DNA from 4 places in the Streptomyces sp. NPDC048473 genome. Region 1 is predicted to be linked to each of the others. Evidence: riboswitches for the same ligand, from Rfam matches in the RefSeq annotation. Region 1 holds a riboswitch; each other region holds the start of a gene.
What was found. A riboswitch is a leader RNA that binds a small molecule or an ion and turns the genes downstream of it on or off. The one in region 1 is predicted to bind cyclic di-AMP.
Positions count from the first base shown of each region.

Region 2: another riboswitch for cyclic di-AMP. It lies ahead of ACGFU7_RS28575 (M23 family metallopeptidase); the one in region 1 lies ahead of ACGFU7_RS25905 (transglycosylase SLT domain-containing protein).
Region 3: another riboswitch for cyclic di-AMP. It lies ahead of ACGFU7_RS28080 (transglycosylase family protein); the one in region 1 lies ahead of ACGFU7_RS25905 (transglycosylase SLT domain-containing protein).
Region 4: another riboswitch for cyclic di-AMP. It lies ahead of ACGFU7_RS04460 (NlpC/P60 family protein); the one in region 1 lies ahead of ACGFU7_RS25905 (transglycosylase SLT domain-containing protein).

Region 1 covers NZ_JBICXE010000017.1:144,963-149,166, forward strand. Annotated here, with positions in the region: partial or broken gene ACGFU7_RS25895 (ATP-binding cassette domain-containing protein) at 1-372, opposite strand, end outside; partial or broken gene ACGFU7_RS25900 (ATP-binding cassette domain-containing protein) at 493-1,107, opposite strand; cyclic di-AMP (ydaO/yuaA leader) riboswitch at 1,818-2,003, shown strand; gene ACGFU7_RS25905 (transglycosylase SLT domain-containing protein) at 2,008-2,760, shown strand; gene ACGFU7_RS25910 (DUF2461 family protein) at 2,897-3,547, opposite strand; gene ACGFU7_RS25915 (hypothetical protein) at 3,657-3,974, opposite strand.
Region 2 covers NZ_JBICXE010000021.1:39,531-43,734, forward strand. Annotated here, with positions in the region: gene ACGFU7_RS28565 (HPr family phosphocarrier protein) at 91-372, shown strand; gene ACGFU7_RS28570 (GntR family transcriptional regulator) at 515-1,228, opposite strand; gene ACGFU7_RS28575 (M23 family metallopeptidase) at 1,454-2,260, opposite strand; cyclic di-AMP (ydaO/yuaA leader) riboswitch at 2,274-2,440, opposite strand; gene ACGFU7_RS28580 (M16 family metallopeptidase) at 2,801-4,183, opposite strand.
Region 3 covers NZ_JBICXE010000020.1:94,380-98,583, forward strand. Annotated here, with positions in the region: gene eno (phosphopyruvate hydratase) at 1-648, opposite strand, end outside; gene ACGFU7_RS28080 (transglycosylase family protein) at 953-1,687, opposite strand; cyclic di-AMP (ydaO/yuaA leader) riboswitch at 1,691-1,862, opposite strand; gene ACGFU7_RS28085 (transglycosylase family protein) at 2,162-3,109, opposite strand; gene ACGFU7_RS28090 (cytochrome P450) at 3,215-4,204, opposite strand, start outside.
Region 4 covers NZ_JBICXE010000002.1:253,741-257,944, forward strand. Annotated here, with positions in the region: gene pcrA (DNA helicase PcrA) at 1-1,481, opposite strand, end outside; cyclic di-AMP (ydaO/yuaA leader) riboswitch at 1,739-1,904, shown strand; gene ACGFU7_RS04460 (NlpC/P60 family protein) at 1,903-3,051, shown strand; gene ACGFU7_RS04465 (hypothetical protein) at 3,129-3,482, opposite strand; gene ACGFU7_RS04470 (NlpC/P60 family protein) at 3,839-4,204, shown strand, end outside.

The DNA.
Region 1 (4,204 bases):
GGGCCCGTGCACATGGAGGTTGCCCTCGTGCAGCCTGCCGAACCGGGGGCGCAGCTCGTGCAGGCTCAGTACGGTGCGGCCGGTGGGAACGGCGGTGTGGGGAAGGCTCACGCGGATCTCGGCATCGTCACGGATCGCGTCCGCGGCCTCCTCGCGGCGTTCGCGCGCCTCATTGAGACGCTCCTCATGGACGCCGCGAAGCTTGCCCGCCGACTCCTGCGCGGACCGCTTCCGGCGGCCGGCAAGGATTTTCGGGAGCCCGCCCTCGGCCTCCATCTTCCTGCCGTGGCGCTGACGGCGGGCCAGCTTCACGTGGGTCTCCTCCAGTTCGCGTTTCTGCCGGCGTACGTCCGCCTCGGCTGCCCGCAACATCCGTCCGGCGGCCTCCTGTTCGGTGGCCAGGGCTTCTTCGTAGGCGGACCAGCCGCCCCCGTACCAGCTCACGGATCCGGAGCGCAGTTCGGCGATGCGGTCCACGCGCTCCAGCAGTTCGAGGTCGTGGCTGACCACGACCAGGACACCCGAGCGCCAGGAGTCGACGGCTTCGTAGAGCCTTCGGCGCGCGAACACATCGAGGTTGTTGGTCGGCTCGTCCAGAAGGAGGACGTCGGGACGCTCCAGCAGCAGTGCGGCCAGGCGCAGCAGGACCGTCTCCCCTCCGGACAACTGGCCAATGGTGCGGTCCAGTTCGACGCTGTCGAGTCCGAGTGAGCCCAGTGTCGCAAGGGCACGTTCCTCGACGTCCCAGTCGTCACCGATCGTCTCGAAGTGCTTCTCGTCCACATCCCCGGCTTCGATGGCGCGCAGCGCGTCGCGCCGCTCGGCGATGCCCAGGGCCTCGTCCACACGCAGTGACGTGTCGAGGGTGATGTTCTGAGGGAGGTGGGCGAGGCTGCCGGCGACGGCCACCGAGCCCTGGGAGGGGCGCAGTTGGCCGGCCAGCAGTCGCAGCAGTGTGGACTTGCCCGCGCCGTTGGTGCCGACGAGCCCGGTGCGGCCCCGGCCGATGCTGAGAGAGAGTCCGTCGAAGACGGTGGTGCCGTCCGGCCATTGGAAGGACAGGGCGGAGCAGGTGAGAGAGGCGCTGGGGGCGGTGGGTGTCGCCATGGTGATCCTCGCAGTCGCAAGCGCGGTGAATGGGGGCTTCGTATGCGAGCACCACGCAGCGACCGAACCGAAAGGGAGGTGCGGCGGTCCGGAAGATCGAGGGACGGCTCATGCACCGAGGTCGCATCCACGCGGGGTCACGGGCAGGACAGAACACTGCTACTGCGTGACGGGCGTACGGCTGAAGCCGTACGGCGCGATGATCGCGAACCTCAGATGCGCAACGTCCACCTCTATCGGAGACAACAGAACCGTTCAAAACGATAACGACCCGGAGGGCGAAAGGCAAAGCCTCGGTGCCGTGCGGGGGAGTGGGACGAGCGGCCCGCGTGCCGGGACGCCGGACACCGGAGGTCATGGAGCCCTGTCGGGTGCGGCCGGCCCGAGAAGCACCCAGATCCCCACGGGTATGTCCCAGTATGGGCGATTTATTTAGAAGTGATCTCTTGGTTAATAAAGAGGCATTTAAGGAGAGTTGTGACCTTCGAGTGCTGACCGAATTGCACCGTTTGTTCGCTCCGTGGCGTGAGTCACGTTCAGAGCTCAAGATGCCGTGACGCGCGGCCCGGTTCCCTTCTGCGTAAGGAAATTTGGCTTCACGGTGTGAGGTGGATTACTGCCGATTCCATGATTCGATCTTGCAAATGAATTGTGATCCAAAAATGGGGGCTTGTTCCTTTTGGTGTTTCTCGCCTACGGTCACCGTCAATCCGGACGGAACGCCGAATCCTGCCGCCGTCCGGCAATCCGACCACTCATGTACGGCAGGAGCGGGGAACCCAGGTAAGCCGCCGGTCCGGTATCCGGAACGGCTCGGGGTGAAGCCGCATTCGCTTGCGGCCAGACATCTCCAGTCTGAACCCGACAGCTCACCTCGTAGGCGACGGAGAGGAATTCGCTATGTCCACAACGGGTAACCACCGTCGTCGTAAGTCCACTTCGCTGACCCGCGGTCTCATAGCCGCGACCACGGGTGGAGCCGCTCTCGTGCTTCCGCTGATCGGCGCCGGCTTTGCCTCGGCCGCACCGGCACAGACTGTCACCGCCGAAAAGGCTGCGGCGTCAACCGTCGCCACCGTCAAGGAAAAGGCCGCGCCCACCATCTATTCCGTGATCGCGGGCGACACCCTTTCCAAGATCGCAAAGGGATATTCCCTCAGCGGTGGCTGGCAGAAGCTGTACGAGGACAATCGAGAGACCATCGGCGCCAACCCCGCACTGATTCGCCCGGGCACGAAGCTGACAATCGGCGCCCAGGCCGAGGCCAAGACTGCCGCAACTGCCACTGCCGCAACTGCTGCTGCCGCACCGGCCGCGCAGCCCGCGACGTACACGAACGACCTGGACGGCTGGATCAAGGAGTCGCTGGCCGTCATGGCCCAGAACGGCATCCCCGGCAGCTACGACGGCATCCACCGCAACATCATGCGCGAGTCCTCCGGCAACCCCCGGGCCATCAACAACTGGGACTCGAACGCCGCCAAGGGCACGCCGTCCAAGGGCCTCCTCCAGATCATCGACCCGACGTTCCTTGCCTACCACGTGCCCGGTACGTCGATGGACAGCTACGACCCGGTCGCCAACATCACCGCATCGTGCAACTACGCCGCCGACAAGTACGGCTCCATCGACAACGTGTTCGGGGCCTACTGATCCGCAGCAGCGCCGATGGCGGTTCAGAACCGATGGGTGGCGAGGGGCCGAACAGGCCCCTCGGAAGGGACCACACCCGCCGGTCCGGGACCGCCTTTCGGCTGCTCACCCGCGTGGGCGGCACACGGAGGCGACGCTACGTGGCGCGTCGGCGGGAGCCGGGAACGGTCACATGGCCGGCGAGCCAGGAGAGCAAGGGCTCCAGCTCCTCCGCCGCTGCGACTACGGCATCGACCAGCGCCGACGTGTGCTGTGCGCAGTCCCCGCCGAGGGGACGGGCAGCCGAGACCGAGCGGTACCGGAGCAGGTCGGCACGGGGATGACCGGCGTCATGACCGCGTGGCATGCGCTTCATGGTGTCCCCGGTGATCTCATACCCCTGCGCCCCCAACGCCTCGATGGCACACACCAGCTCGGGTCCACTGTCCTGCGCGGCGACGGCCGTACGGAACAACGGGACCTGCCCGGGGTCCGGGTACGTCCAGCCCCCCTTGATCCGGAGCCCGTCGAGGTCGAAGCGCAGACCGATCTCGACATTGCGCGCGATCCTGATCACCGCCACTTGGTGCTGCCACCACCACGGGTCCTTGCGGAACCCCCAGACGGAGAAGTCCTCGTACGCCTGGTCCGCGTCCGCCACATCGTTCAGCAACGCGATCATGGGCTGCCGGACGAGGCGCTCCCGGTCCCTTCGGCGCTTCTCACGCGCTTCTTGCGAAGGTATGCCCTCCAACTGCAGAAGCAGCTCGAATGCTTGCTCTGTCCAGCCACTGAACGCTCTGCTCACGCAAGGGATCCTAGTGATCCGGGACATTGAGGGCGGGCGCGCACCGTTTCCGAAGCCGTTCCCTGCTCGCCGGACCGCAGTGCCCGGCGCGCCCCCGTCGACGTAACCCTTACTCCTGGGCGCTCTCCGTCGGCTGCTCCGGCTTCTGGAGCGGAGGCCTCGGAACCGTGGCCGCTGCTCCCTCCCGGACGGACTCCACCACCGCCTCGTGAAGGCGCCGGCTGTCGTCCTCCGAGCAGCACGGCACAGGACTGCCCGACATGGTGAACCAGTCGATCGCACCCGTGTACTGCACAGTGATCTGGGCCGTGTCATCGGCCCAGGTCGTGTGAACGGTCAGGTCTCCGGACAGGACGCCGACCTCGTCCGTGAGCACGCCACCGTGCCCGGAGAACACACCGCGAGTCGTCCATGACGCCCAAGCCATGTCTCCAGGCTGGCATCAAGACCGTGGATGCGCGACCCGCGGCGATCCGCGCATCGCGGCGCTCGAAACGCCCGCACCCTTCCGGAATCTGGAATGGGCGAAACTTTGCATCGGATCCTGCTGCGGTTCCCGCACCCGCCGATCCCCAGAGAATGACGCACTCTTAACGCCAAATCGTCAGATCTGCTCGCCGAAACAACGAATTCCGAAGGTTAACAGCTCTTGACCTG
Region 2 (4,204 bases), on a different contig from region 1:
GGGTTGTGGGCGTGCCGCGAGTCGGCCGGAGCATCGCGCACCACATGAGAGACTGGTCTAGACAACCATTGATTCGTGAAGGGCAGAACCATGGCTGAGCGCCGCGTCAACGTCGGTTGGTCCGAGGGCCTGCACGCCCGCCCCGCTTCCATCTTCGTCCGTGCCGCCACGGCTTCCGGCGTCCCCGTGACGATCTCCAAGGCCGACGGCAACCCGGTGAACGCCGCCTCCATGCTCGCGGTGCTCGGTCTCGGAGCGCACGGTGGCGAGGAGATCGTGCTCGCATCCGAGGCCGACGACTCCGAAGCCGCCCTGGACCGTCTGGCGAAGCTGGTTGCCGAAGGGCTGGATGAGCTTCCGGAGACCGTCTGAACCATTTTCTGCGAGAGAGCCGCGGCACCCATATTCGGGGCTGCGGCTTTTTCGCTTTCCTGACCCGGGACGACCGGAGCGAATTCGGGCAGCCCAAAGAAAGCCCTCACAGAGTTACGACTCTTTGTATACGGCGTAATTGTTAATGCCGAACGCCCGTGGTGTTTACGGAATGTTGCGAAGTCCTCACCCGGTCGGCGCGGGAGGCGGCGGGCCGGCGGCCCGGCCTGTCGGTGCGGCGCAGCCGGTGAGCGGCCGCGGCCCGTTCGGCATGCTGGGTGGCCAGCGCCCTGGCCCGTTCCGCGTCACCCCGCACCACCGCGTCCACGATGGCTCCGTGCTCGGCCCAGGAATCCACCGGCCGGGCCGGCTGCTCGACCGTGTACATCCAGGCGATCTTGTGCCGGAGCTGGGTGAGCAGCGCGATCAGCCCTGGACTGCCGGAGGCCTGCGCCAGCGTCTCGTGGAACCAGCCGCCCAGCGAGCGCAGATCCTCCCCCTCGCCCCGCCGGGCCCGCTCCTGGCCGAGTCTGACCAGACCGCGCAACACCTTGAGATGTGCCTCGGTGCGGCGCTGCGCGGCGCGCGCGGCGCCCAGCGGCTCCAGCAGCATCCGGACCTCCAGGAGGTCGGCGGCCTCCTGCTCGGTGGGCTCGGCGACGCAGGCGCCCGCGTGCCGGCGGGTGACCACGAAGCCCTCGGACTCCAGGGTGCGCAGCGCTTCCCGTACCGGGACACGGGAGACCCCGTAACGACGCGCCAGCAACTCCTCGGTGAGCCGGCTGCCGCGTTCGAAGACACCGGAGACGATGTCGTCACGGATCGCCGTGCATACCGAATGCGCCGGAATACGCATGTCCGAACCTCCGCCTTAATCCCCGCGAAACGCGGCCGACCGACGCCTCTTCCGTGACTCTATTGCAATGCGGCCGCATTTCCGATGCCGGGTGTAAATCCATGAATATCTTTTGGCCACAGGACGGTTCGGCGGGCAGGTACTGCGGGCGGGCGCGGGGCCGGGTACGGCGAAGGCCCCGGCGTGCTGCCGGGGCCTTCGGGGGTGCTGCGGGTGGAGCGTCGGTCAGACGTTGACGCCGTGGGCGCGCAGGTACGCGACGGGGTCCATGTCGGAGCCGTACGACGGTGTGGTCCGGGCCTCGAAGTGGAGGTGTGGTCCGGTGGAGTTGCCGGTCGAGCCGGAGAGGCCGATCTGCCGGCCCGCGCCGACGCTCTGGCCGACGGAGACACCGATCGAGGAGAGGTGGCCGTACTGCGTGTACGTGCCGTCCGTCATCCGGAGCACGATGTTGTTGCCGTACGCGCCGCCCCAGCCCGCCTCGACGACCGTACCGGCGCCGACGGCGACGACGGAGCTGCCGGACGCGGCGTGGAAGTCGATGCCCGAGTGGCTGCCGGAGGACCAGAGCGAGCCGCTGGACTTGTAACCGGTGGTGACGTACGAACCGGCGACCGGGAGCTGGAAGGAGCCCAGGCGGGTGCGCTCGGCGGACCGGGCGGCGCGGGCCTTCTCGGCGCGTGCCTCGGCCGCGCGCTTGGCGTCGGCCTTCGCCTCCGCCTTCTTCCTGGCTTCGGCCTTCTTCTTGGCCTCGGCCTTCCGCTGGGCCTCCGCCCTCGCCTTGGCCGCGACATCGGCCTGGTGCTTCTGCGCGTCGGCCTGGGCGTCGATCTGGTCGGCGAGGGCGCCCTCGATGGCGATGACCTGGTTGAGACCGGTGTCGCTGACGGAGGCGTCCGCGGCGAGGGCCGGAGAGGCCATGCCGCCGATGACGCCGGTGGTGGCCAGAGCCGCGACGCCGGCGATCTTCGCGCTCCTGCGCGTCAGACGGTTCGGGGCACGATGCTTCCCGGTGGCACGGGTGAACGCCATGAAGTGGCTGATCCTTTCCTTCCTTCTCGCCTACCGGGTTAGCTGACGGGTTCGGAGCAGGAAGGTCTCCTACGGACGCCCCGGCCTCACCGAGGCTCAGGCATCCGATTCACCCCAGGGACTTCATGGGTCCCCGGCTCCCCAGGCTCGCGCCTGACGGGGACTCGGCGATGGCTGCCCGGTACGTCACGGATGCGGCATACGAGTGACGGACAGCCCAGCCGACGCTAAGCGGGGTCACTTTCATTCACCAAACGGACAGGCCGTTTTGTAGCGCATCCCACAGGGCAGACAGGCAACCTCCCCACCAAAACGGACAAAAAGGAAGACCCCGACGAGATCTGACTCACAGGGGTCTTCCTTCTGTCCCGGTATGCGGACATATGACGGGTCGGTGGACTGGTCAGCGCTGCCGGTGCGGCTGGTGCTCGGTCGAACGTGACAGTCGACCGGTGAACTGTCACACGCGACAGGGCGGCCGGTCGGCCGTCGCCCGCGGCGGGCCGGACGATCGTCCGGCGTCCACGACGGGTACGCCCGTCAGCCGGCGACCACCGACACCTCTCCGACGCCCAGGGCCCGGATCGGCTCCTCGATCTGCGCCGCGTCACCGACAAGGATCGTGACCAGCCGGTCGCCCGGGAAGGCGTTGACCACCGCTGCGGTCGCCTCGACCGTGCCGGTCTCCGCGAGCCGGGCGTACAGCTGTGCCTGGTAGTCGTCCGGGAGGTGCTGCTCGACCTGGTCGGCGAGGGTGCCCGCGACCGAGGCCGCCGTCTCGAACTTCAGCGGTGCGACACCCACGAGGTTCTGCACGGCCGTCTCGCGCTCTTCATCGGTCAGCCCCTCGGCCGCCAGGGTCCGCAGGACCGTCCACAGGTCCTTCAGCGCCGGTCCGGTGGACTCCGTGTCCACCGATCCGCTGATGGCGAGCATCGCGGCACCGGTCGCCCCCGAGGCGGAATCCGGGGCCGACGACCGCAGCACCTGGGCGAAGGCCCGTACGCCGTAGGTGTAGCCCTTCTCCTCGCGCAGCACACGGTCCAGCCGGGAGGTGAGCGTGCCGCCCAGGCAGTACGTGCCCAGCACCTGGGCCGGCCACACGCTGTCGTGCCGGTCGGCGCCGATCCGGCCGATCAGCAGCTGCGTCTGCACCGCGCCCGGACGGTCGACGATCACCACTCGGCCGGTGTCGTCGGCGGTGATCGGCGGGGCGGGACGTGGCTCGGCGGTGTCTCCCGACCAGTCGCCGAGGGTGTCGGCGAGCAGGGCGTCCAGGTCGATGCCGGTGAGGTCACCGACGATCACGGCGGTCGCCGTGGACGGCCGGATGTGAGCGTCGAAGAAGGCACGCACAGCTGCCGAGTCGATCCGCTCCACCGTCTCCTCGGTGCCCTGGCGCGGGCGCGACATCCGCGCCGCGGCCGGGAAGAGCTCCTTGGAGAGCTGCTTGGCGGCGCGCCGGGCCGGGTTGGCCTGCTCGTGCGGGATCTCGTCGAGCCGGTTGCGTACCAGCCGTTCGATCTCGCTGTCGGCGAAGGCGGGCGCCCGCAGCGCCTCGGCGACCAGCGCGAGCGCCTTGGCCAGCCGGGAGGCCGGGACCTCCAGGGAGACCCGGACACCGGGGTGGTCGGCGTGCGCGTCGAGGGTGGCGCCGCAGCGCTCCAGCTCGGCGGCGAACTCCTCGGCGGTGTGCTTGTCGGTGCCCTCGGACAGCGCCCGCGACATGATCGTGGCCACGCCGTCGAGGCCCTCGGGCTCGGCGTCCAGCGGGGCGTCGAGGAAGATCTCGACTGCCACGACCTGCTGGCCGGGGCGGTGGCAGCGCAGCACCGTGAGGCCGTTGGGCAGGGCGCCGCGCTCCGGCGCGGGGAAGGCCCAGGGGCGGGCGACGCCGGGGGCGGGCTGTGGGTGGTACTGCATCGAAACTCCAGTCGCGGCAGC
Region 3 (4,204 bases), on a different contig from region 1:
ACGGTTCGACTCCAGGTTCGGCGCGAAGCCGCCCTCGTCGCCGAGACCGGTCGAAAGACCCTTGGTCTTCAGGACCTTCTTCAGCGTGTGGTAGACCTCGGCGCCCCAGCGCAGGGCCTCGGAGAAGGACTCCGCGCCGATCGGGGCGATCATGAACTCCTGGATGTCCACGTTGGAGTCTGCGTGCGACCCACCGTTGAGGATGTTCATCATCGGGACGGGCAGCAGGTGCGCGTTCGGGCCACCGAGGTAGCGGAACAGCGGCAGGTCCGAGGCCTCGGAGGCGGCGTGGGCGACGGCCAGCGAGACGCCGAGGATGGCGTTGGCGCCGAGCGAGCCCTTGTTCTCGGTGGCGTCCAGGTCGAACATCGCCTGGTCGATCAGCCGCTGCTCGGTCGCGTCGTAGCCGACGAGCTCCGGACCGATCTGCTCGATCACGGCGAGGACGGCCTTCTCCACGCCCTTGCCGTGGTAACGGTTGGGGTCACCGTCGCGAAGCTCAATGGCCTCGAACGCACCGGTGGAGGCGCCGGACGGCACGGCAGCACGACCCGTGCTGCCGTCGTCGAGGCCAACCTCGACCTCGACCGTGGGGTTCCCCCGGGAGTCGAGGATTTCCCGGGCTACGACGACGTCGATGGACGGCACGAGGCATCTCCTTCTGGGATATGACACTGGTTGTGCAGGGTCACTTTGGCCTTGCGACAAGAGCCTAACCGGCCCGGCCCGCTCAGTCGGACGACCGCCCGTCCCCTGGGACGAAAAAGGACCCAAGAGCGCGCAGTACCGGGCAAACAGCCAGAATTTTACTGGCCAGTAACTACAACAGTTGAACGATCACCCATAGTCGCGCTCCCTACATAGGGGGTACCGCGTCACGCAGAAACCCCGGCCCGGCGCGTACGGGGGATTGCGCGCCGGGCCGGGGTGCTCGGGGAGGAGTGAGCCTGGACTACTTCGTCAGGTGCAGCTGCTGACCCGGGTAGATCAGGTCGGCGTCCTTGACGATGTCCTTGTTCAGCTCGAACAGCTGCTGCCAGCCGCCCTTGACCTTGTGGTCGGCGGCGATCTTGCTCAGGGAGTCGCCGGAGGCGACCTTGTACTCGCCGTCGCCCCTCTTGACCTTCTCGCCGGTCGGCGTGGTGACGGTCTTCTTCGACTCGGCCTGCGGGGCGGCGGAGCGGTCCGAGCGGGAGGCGGCGGGGGTCTCGGTGCGCTCGGCCTTCTTCGGCTGAGCCTGCTGCTTCGGCGCGGCCGGGGCGCTCTTCTGCTCGGTGGCGCCGGAGCCGGTGTCGACACCCGGGTCGACACCGTCGTTGGTCAGATTGCCGGCACCGGCGCAGCCCCAGGCACCCGGACCCTGCATGTCGAGAAGCTTCTCGGCGATGGCGATCTGCTGAGCCTTGGTGGCCAGGTCGGCACGGGAGGCGTACTGCGTACCACCGGCGGCGGCCCAGCTGGACTGCGAGAACTGCAGACCGCCGTAGTAGCCGTTGCCGGTGTTGATGGACCAGTTGCCACCGGACTCGCACTGAGCGACGGCATCCCAGGTGGCGACGGAGGCGGCGGAGGCGCCGGTCGCGCCCATCAGCGGAACGGCGACGGCGGTACCGGCGACACCCGCGAGCGTGACGATACGGACGGCCTTGGACGGGCGGCGGTGCTTGCCCTTGCTGGAAAACAGCATGGAACTTCTCCTCACCGACGCCTACGAGGTGAGCTGTCGGGTTCGGGCCAAGTGAGTTGCCCGGTCGCACGTCCTAGCACGCGACTTCACCCCAAGCCGGTCCTGATGCGTCTCTCGACGATCGGGCCCGGCGCTTACCTGGGTCCCCCGCTCCTGCCTACGGCGCTTTACGCGTCTGTTCCCTTCGACCGACGGCAGGATTCGGCGTGACGGTCGACGGGGCCCGCGGTGCGAGCGGTTCCGACCGTAAACATACGCAACCCTCACATTCAAAGACGGACACATCGGGCAATTCGCCCTTACTTGCATCTGGGGAACTGTCGTTTTCGCAGGTGAGGGCGGTGCGGAAGGGTCCCCTGGGCGCGACACGCCAGTTGACGCAAAGAGACCCATGTCTCACTTACGCATAAGCGGACATAGGTCCCTGAACTACCCCGGTTTTTGAGGCTCTTTTAGCTGATTTTCAGACCGCTCTCACTCGGCCTTCACGCCGAGATCGAGGCTCTGGCCAGGGAGGATGAGATCCGGGTCGGAGCCGACGACATCCTTGTTGGCCTCATAGAGCGCGGGCCAGCCACCAGGAACCTTCTGTGCATCAGCAATCGCCCAGAGGTTGTCGCCTGGGTGCACGGTGTACGTACCGTCGGCGACGGAAGCGCCCGCGTCGCGTGCGTCGGCGTCACCACGGGAGGCGTGACGACCCGCCTCGCGGCCACTGCCGCCGTTCGCGTCCTGGCTCCCCTCGGGGGCCGGCGCGCCACGGTGCTTGCCACCGACACCGTCGGACGAGTCAGATGAATCGGATGAATCAGACGCCTCGGAGGACGGCGTGGCCGACTCGGTTGCCGAAGGCTTCGGGGACGGCTTGGCCTTGCCTGCAGGCTTGTCGGTGCCGCCCGAGCCCTTCGAGCCGTCCGTGCCGTCCGAGGCGCTGTCCGACGGCGTGGCGTCATCGGACGGGGCCGCCGACGCGCTGTCAGCCGGCTCCGTGCCCTCTGTCGGCTCGGCGGAGGGCGCGGAGCCCGGGTCGACACCCGGCAGCGTCCCGTCCACCGCGAGGCCGGAGATGACCGCACAGCTGGGCCACGCCTGCGGGCCCTTGTCGTCCAGGACCTTCTCGGCCACGGCTATCTGCTGCGAGCGGCTGGCGAGGTCGGCACGCGAGGCGTACGACTCGCCGCCGTACGCCTTCCAGGTCTCCTGCGAGAACTGCAGGCCGCCGTAGAAGCCGTTGCCGAGGTCGGCGCTCCACATGCCGCCGCTCTCGCACTCGGCCACCCGGTCCCAGGTCGTGGCGTCGGCCGCGTGCGCACCGGCCGCGCCGAGCAGCGGGATGGCGATGGCCGATCCGGTCACGCCCGCGGCGACGACGATGGCGGGTGCCTGACGAGGGCGACGGTGTCTGCCGTTCGCGGAGCCCATGGGGTTGCCTTCCGTGTGACTGACGAGTGACTGGTGAGTCGAACGGTGAACCTAGCGGGACTCGAACGTGTGTCACAAGTCGATGCAGCGCAGATCACGTGAAAGTCACAGAGTTGACAGAGTGTCACCTTGCGTCGGGGCGCCCCCTGGTTCGAACTCCACGGGCAGCGTGCGCAGTCCGCGCATGATGAGTCCGCCACGCCACCGCAAATCGGTAGGTTCCACCGCAAGGCGCAGGTCCGGAAGGCGCCTCAGAAGCGTGGCGAGCGCGGTCTGTCCCTCCAGCCGGGCGAGCGGTGCTCCCAGGCAGTAGTGGAGGCCGTGCCCGTATCCGAGGTGCTGATTGTCACGCCGTGCGAGGTCGAGCGTGTCGGGGTCCTCGAAGCGTTCCGGGTCGCGGTCGGCGGCGGCGAGCACGACGAGTACGGGGTCGCCTGCCGCGATGTCCTGTCCGCCGAGCGTCAGCGGCTCGGTGGCGAACCGCCAGGTCGCCAGCTCCACCGGGCCGTCGTACCGCAGCAGTTCCTCGATCCCGGCCTCCAGCAGATCGCTCTCCCCCGCGTCGAGGGAGCGCTGCAGCCGCTCGCGCTGTGCGGGGTTGCGCAGCAGCGCGTACATCCCGTTGCCGATGAGGTTGACCGTCGTCTCGAACCCGGCGAAGAGCAGGATGAAGGCCATGGCCGCGGCCTCGTTCTCGGTGAGGTGCTCGCCGTGGTCGCTGGCCCGGATCAGCCCCGAGATCAGGTCGTCCCCCGGGTTCTCCCGCTTGCGGTGGATCAGTTCGGCGAGATAGCCGCGCATCTTCTTCACCGACCTGGCCACCCCGCCGCGCGGCCCGCCGCCGTGGCGGATCATCATGCCCGCCCAGTCCCGGAAGTCGTCCTGGTCCTCGCGCGGGACGCCGAGCAGATCGCAGATCGCGTAAATGGGAAGCGGGAACGCGAAGTCATGGATGAGGTCCGCCTTCCCCTCCGCGATGAAGCGGTCGATGAGGCGGTCCGTCAGTTCCTGCACCCGCGGCGCGAACTCGGCGACCCGGCGCGGAGTGAACGCCTTGGACACGAGGCGGCGAAGCCGGGTGTGGTCGGGCGGGTC
Region 4 (4,204 bases), on a different contig from region 1:
ATCATCGCCTCGGCACGGTCGCCGATGCCGCGCTTGGGCACGTTGAGGATGCGGCGCAGCGGGACGGTGTCCTCGGGGTTGGCGAGGACCCGGAGGTAGGCCAGGACGTCCCGGACCTCCTTGCGCTCGTAGAAGCGCACGCCGCCGACGACCTTGTAGGGCAGGCCGACGCGGATGAAGATCTCTTCGAAGACACGGGACTGCGCGTTCGTACGGTAGAAGATCGCGACGTCGCCCGCCTTGGCGTCGCCCGCGTCGGTCAGCCGGTCGATCTCGTCGGCGACGAACTGCGCCTCGTCGTGCTCGGTGTCGGCGACATAGCCGGTGATCCGGGCGCCCGTGCCGGCGTTCGTCCAGAGGTTCTTGGGGCGGCGGCTCTCGTTGCGCTCGATGACCGCGTTGGCGGCGGACAGGATCGTCTGCGTGGAGCGGTAGTTCTGCTCCAGGAGGATCGTGGTCGCGTTCGGGTAGTCCTCCTCGAACTGGAGGATGTTGCGGATGGTCGCGCCGCGGAAGGCGTAGATCGACTGGTCCGCGTCACCGACGACGCACAGCTCGGCGGGGGCGTCGGCCTCTCCGGCCGGGCCGACCAGTTCGCGTACGAGGGTGTACTGGGCGTGGTTGGTGTCCTGGTACTCGTCGACCAGGACGTGCCGGAAGCGGCGGCGGTAGTGCTCGGCGACGTCGGGGAACGCCTGGAGCAGATGGACCGTCGTCATGATGATGTCGTCGAAGTCCAGCGCGTTGGCCTCGCGCAGCCGGGACTGGTACATCGCGTAGGCCTGGGCGAGCGTCTTCTCGAAGCCGTCCGCGGCCTGACCGGCGAAGGTCTCCTCGTCGATCAGCTCGTTCTTCAGGTTGGAGACCTTGGCGGTGAACGCCTTCGGCGGGAAGCGCTTCGGGTCGAGGTCGAGATCGCGGCAGACCAGGGCCATCAGCCGCTTGGAGTCGGCGGCGTCGTAGATGGAGAACGACGAGGTGAAGCCGAGCTTCTTCGACTCGCGGCGCAGGATGCGTACGCACGCGCTGTGGAAGGTCATGACCCACATGGCGTTGGCGCGCGGTCCGACGAGCTGCTCGACGCGCTCCTTCATCTCGCCCGCGGCCTTGTTGGTGAAGGTGATCGCCAGGATCTGGCCGGGGTGCACCCCGCGCTCGGCGAGGAGGTGAGCGATGCGGTGGGTCAGCACCCGGGTCTTGCCGGAGCCCGCTCCGGCGACGATGAGCAGCGGGGAACCCGCGTGGACCACGGCGGCGCGCTGCTCGGTGTTCAGCCCGTCGAGGAGCGCCGCGGCGTCGATGACGGGGCGGTGCGCGCCGTCGCGGTAGTACGCGTCTCTGGGTGGCGGGGGCCCGTCGAATACGCCCGCGAAAAGGTCCTCCGGCACCGCTTCGGGTGCGGAGTCCTCGGGGGGTGGCGGGGGCTCTTCCTCCGAGTGCTGGAGGCCGGCCAGGAAGCTGTCGTCAAAGAGGCTGCTCATCGCTTGTCGAGTCTAGGCCGCCGCACCGACACCCGACGGCCGCATGGCGAACCGGACCCGGCGGCCGGGCACACAAAGAGAGCGGGCACCCACGCCACGTAAGAAAATCCGGGCCCTCGTCCGCCCGCGCCGCCCCCTTTCATCAAGGTCACGAAAATGTATCGGGCATATCGAACATCGACCTTCACAGCAGCACCACGGGTTGGCTAGCGTGCTCGACCGGGCGGCCCGTACCCCCTGAGGCGAACCACGCCGAGCGGGCACCCACGCCGAATCCGTGCTGCCCTCGCGGGAGTTCGGAACCGGGGACCCACACGCAGTACCGGGGTGAATCGGTCCTTATCCCCCACTCGGACCGTAGGGCAGCCTTCCGTTCCGCCCGAACCCGACAGCTAACCCGGTAGGCGGTCCACGGAAGGAGATGCCGGCCTTGGCGTCGCATCGCAAACCGCGCACCCGGGTGCGCACCACCACACCGGCCGTCGGGTTCACGACGGCGGCACTGGCGTCCGTGACCCTGCTCTCCACGCAGAGCGCCACGGCCGCGCCCGCTCCGAAGCCCAGCATCGAGGACGTCCAGAAGAAGGTCGACGACCTCTACCGGCAGGCGGGCACCGCGACCCAGCAGTACAACCGGGCGAAGGAAACCTCCGCCACCCAGCGCACCAAGGTCGACGCCCTGCTGGAGGACGTGGCCGAGCGCGCCGACAAGCTCAACGACGCCCGCAGGACGCTCGGCGCCTACGCGGCCGCGCAGTACCGCACCGGCTCCATCGCGCCGAGCGCCACCTTCTTCCTGGCCGACGACCCGCAGTCGTACTTCGACCAGAACCAGCTGATGAGCCGGATGACCGGTCAGCAGCAGAAGGCGGTCACGGACTTCCGTACGCAGCAGGCCAAGGCGTCGAAGAAGCGCGCCGAAGCGGTGCAGAGCCTGGAGACGCTGACCGCGACACAGACCACGCTGCGCACCAGCAAGCAGAACGTCCAGAAGAAGCTGGGCGAGGCGCGCGCGACACTGACGAAGCTGACCGCCGAGGAGAAGGCCCGGCTCGCGGCGCTGGAGCGCAAGAAGGAGGCGGAGGCCAAGCGCAAGGCGGAGGAACTGGCGCAGCAGCAGGCCGCCGCCAAGGCGGAGGCGGACCGCAGGGCCGCGAAGGAGGCGGAATCCGGCAGCGGTACGGGAACGGGCACCAAAACCGGCTCGGACAGCAGCGCCACCACCAAGGCGGAGAAGGCCCTCGCCTTCGCCACGGCCCAGATCGGCAAGCCGTACGTCTGGGGCGCGACGGGCCCGTCCTCGTACGACTGCTCCGGGCTCACCCAGGCGGCATGGAAGGCCGCGGGCGTCGACATCCCGCGCACCACCTGGGACCAGGTGGAGACAGGTATCCGGATCGCGACGGCCGATCTGCAGCCGGGCGACCTCGTCTTCTTCTACGACGACATCAGCCACGTCGGCATCTACAAGGGCGACGGGATGATGATCCACGCGCCGAAGCCGGGGGCGAATGTGCGCGAGGAATCGATCTACTACATGCCGATCTACGGCAGCGTGCGGCCGTCGTAGCGGCTCACACTCCTATGCCCTCAGCGGCCGGACGGGCTTGAATTCCGAGCCCGTCCGGTGGTGCGGCGCGGGCCGGCTCAGGTCCAGAGCGTGGCGATGAAGATGTTGGCGAGCGTCAGCCCGCCCACCGCCGCGAAGGAACCTTTGTCGACCTTCTCCTCGTCCCGCTTGATGTAGACGAGCGCGAGGATGACGACCAGGAGCAGCAGCTTGACCCCGATCTTGATGTTGTTCACGGTCTGGTCGTCGGCCTCGTTGAGCCCGACCAGCGCGACACCGGTGACCAGCATCGTCAGTGCGCCGTGCAGCATCGCCGGGACGAACCGGGCCGTGCCCGCGCCCATCGCCTTCATCTGGGTCAGGAAACCGCCCAGCAGAGAGGCGATACCGATGATGTGCAGGGCGACGAAGACATTGATGAGTACATCCATGGGTCCGCAGCCTAGCCCCGGCCATATCACCACTCCGCAGGCAGGTGTGACTTCCTGTCGCTTCACTCACGTCTGCACCAATTGCCTGACTCTGGTGTAATTTTCCCGATCAATCAATGACAGTGCCGCGCCAAATTCGGGCAATAGGCGTCATTACGACTCTTCCCCGTGCCCCGGGTTTAGCGTCCTGACCAGGTGACCGGCTCACCGCCGCTCCGCACCCGGACGGCGAACCGGTCACCCCGCCGAGAGATCCGGCGGCGGGCCACTCCCCCTGTTGGTGACCCGCCGCCGGACCTCCGGCGGGCCCGCCGGTAGTCCCCGGCGGGCAGTCGCCAGGAAGGACGCACGCCCCCGTGGCAGCGCACCGGAAACCCAAGCAGCGCCCGTACACCGGCTCTGCTGCCCGCACCGCAGCCACCCTCGCCTTTGCCGGGGCCGCCACCGCTGCCGCCCTGCCGGGCTCCGCACAAGCCGATCCCCGGCTCACCCCCGCCCAGGTCGGGGCGGAGATGGACCGGCTGTACCACGACGCGGAGGTCGCCACCGAGCAGTACAACGGCGCGAAGGAGAAGGCGACCGCCGCCGCCGATGCCGTCGACACCCTGCGCGACGAGGCCGCCCGCAGGACCGAGCGCCTCAACGCCTCCCGCAACGCGCTGGGTTCACTCGCCGCCGCGCAGTACCGCACCGGTGGCCTCGACCCGGCCGTACAGCTGGCG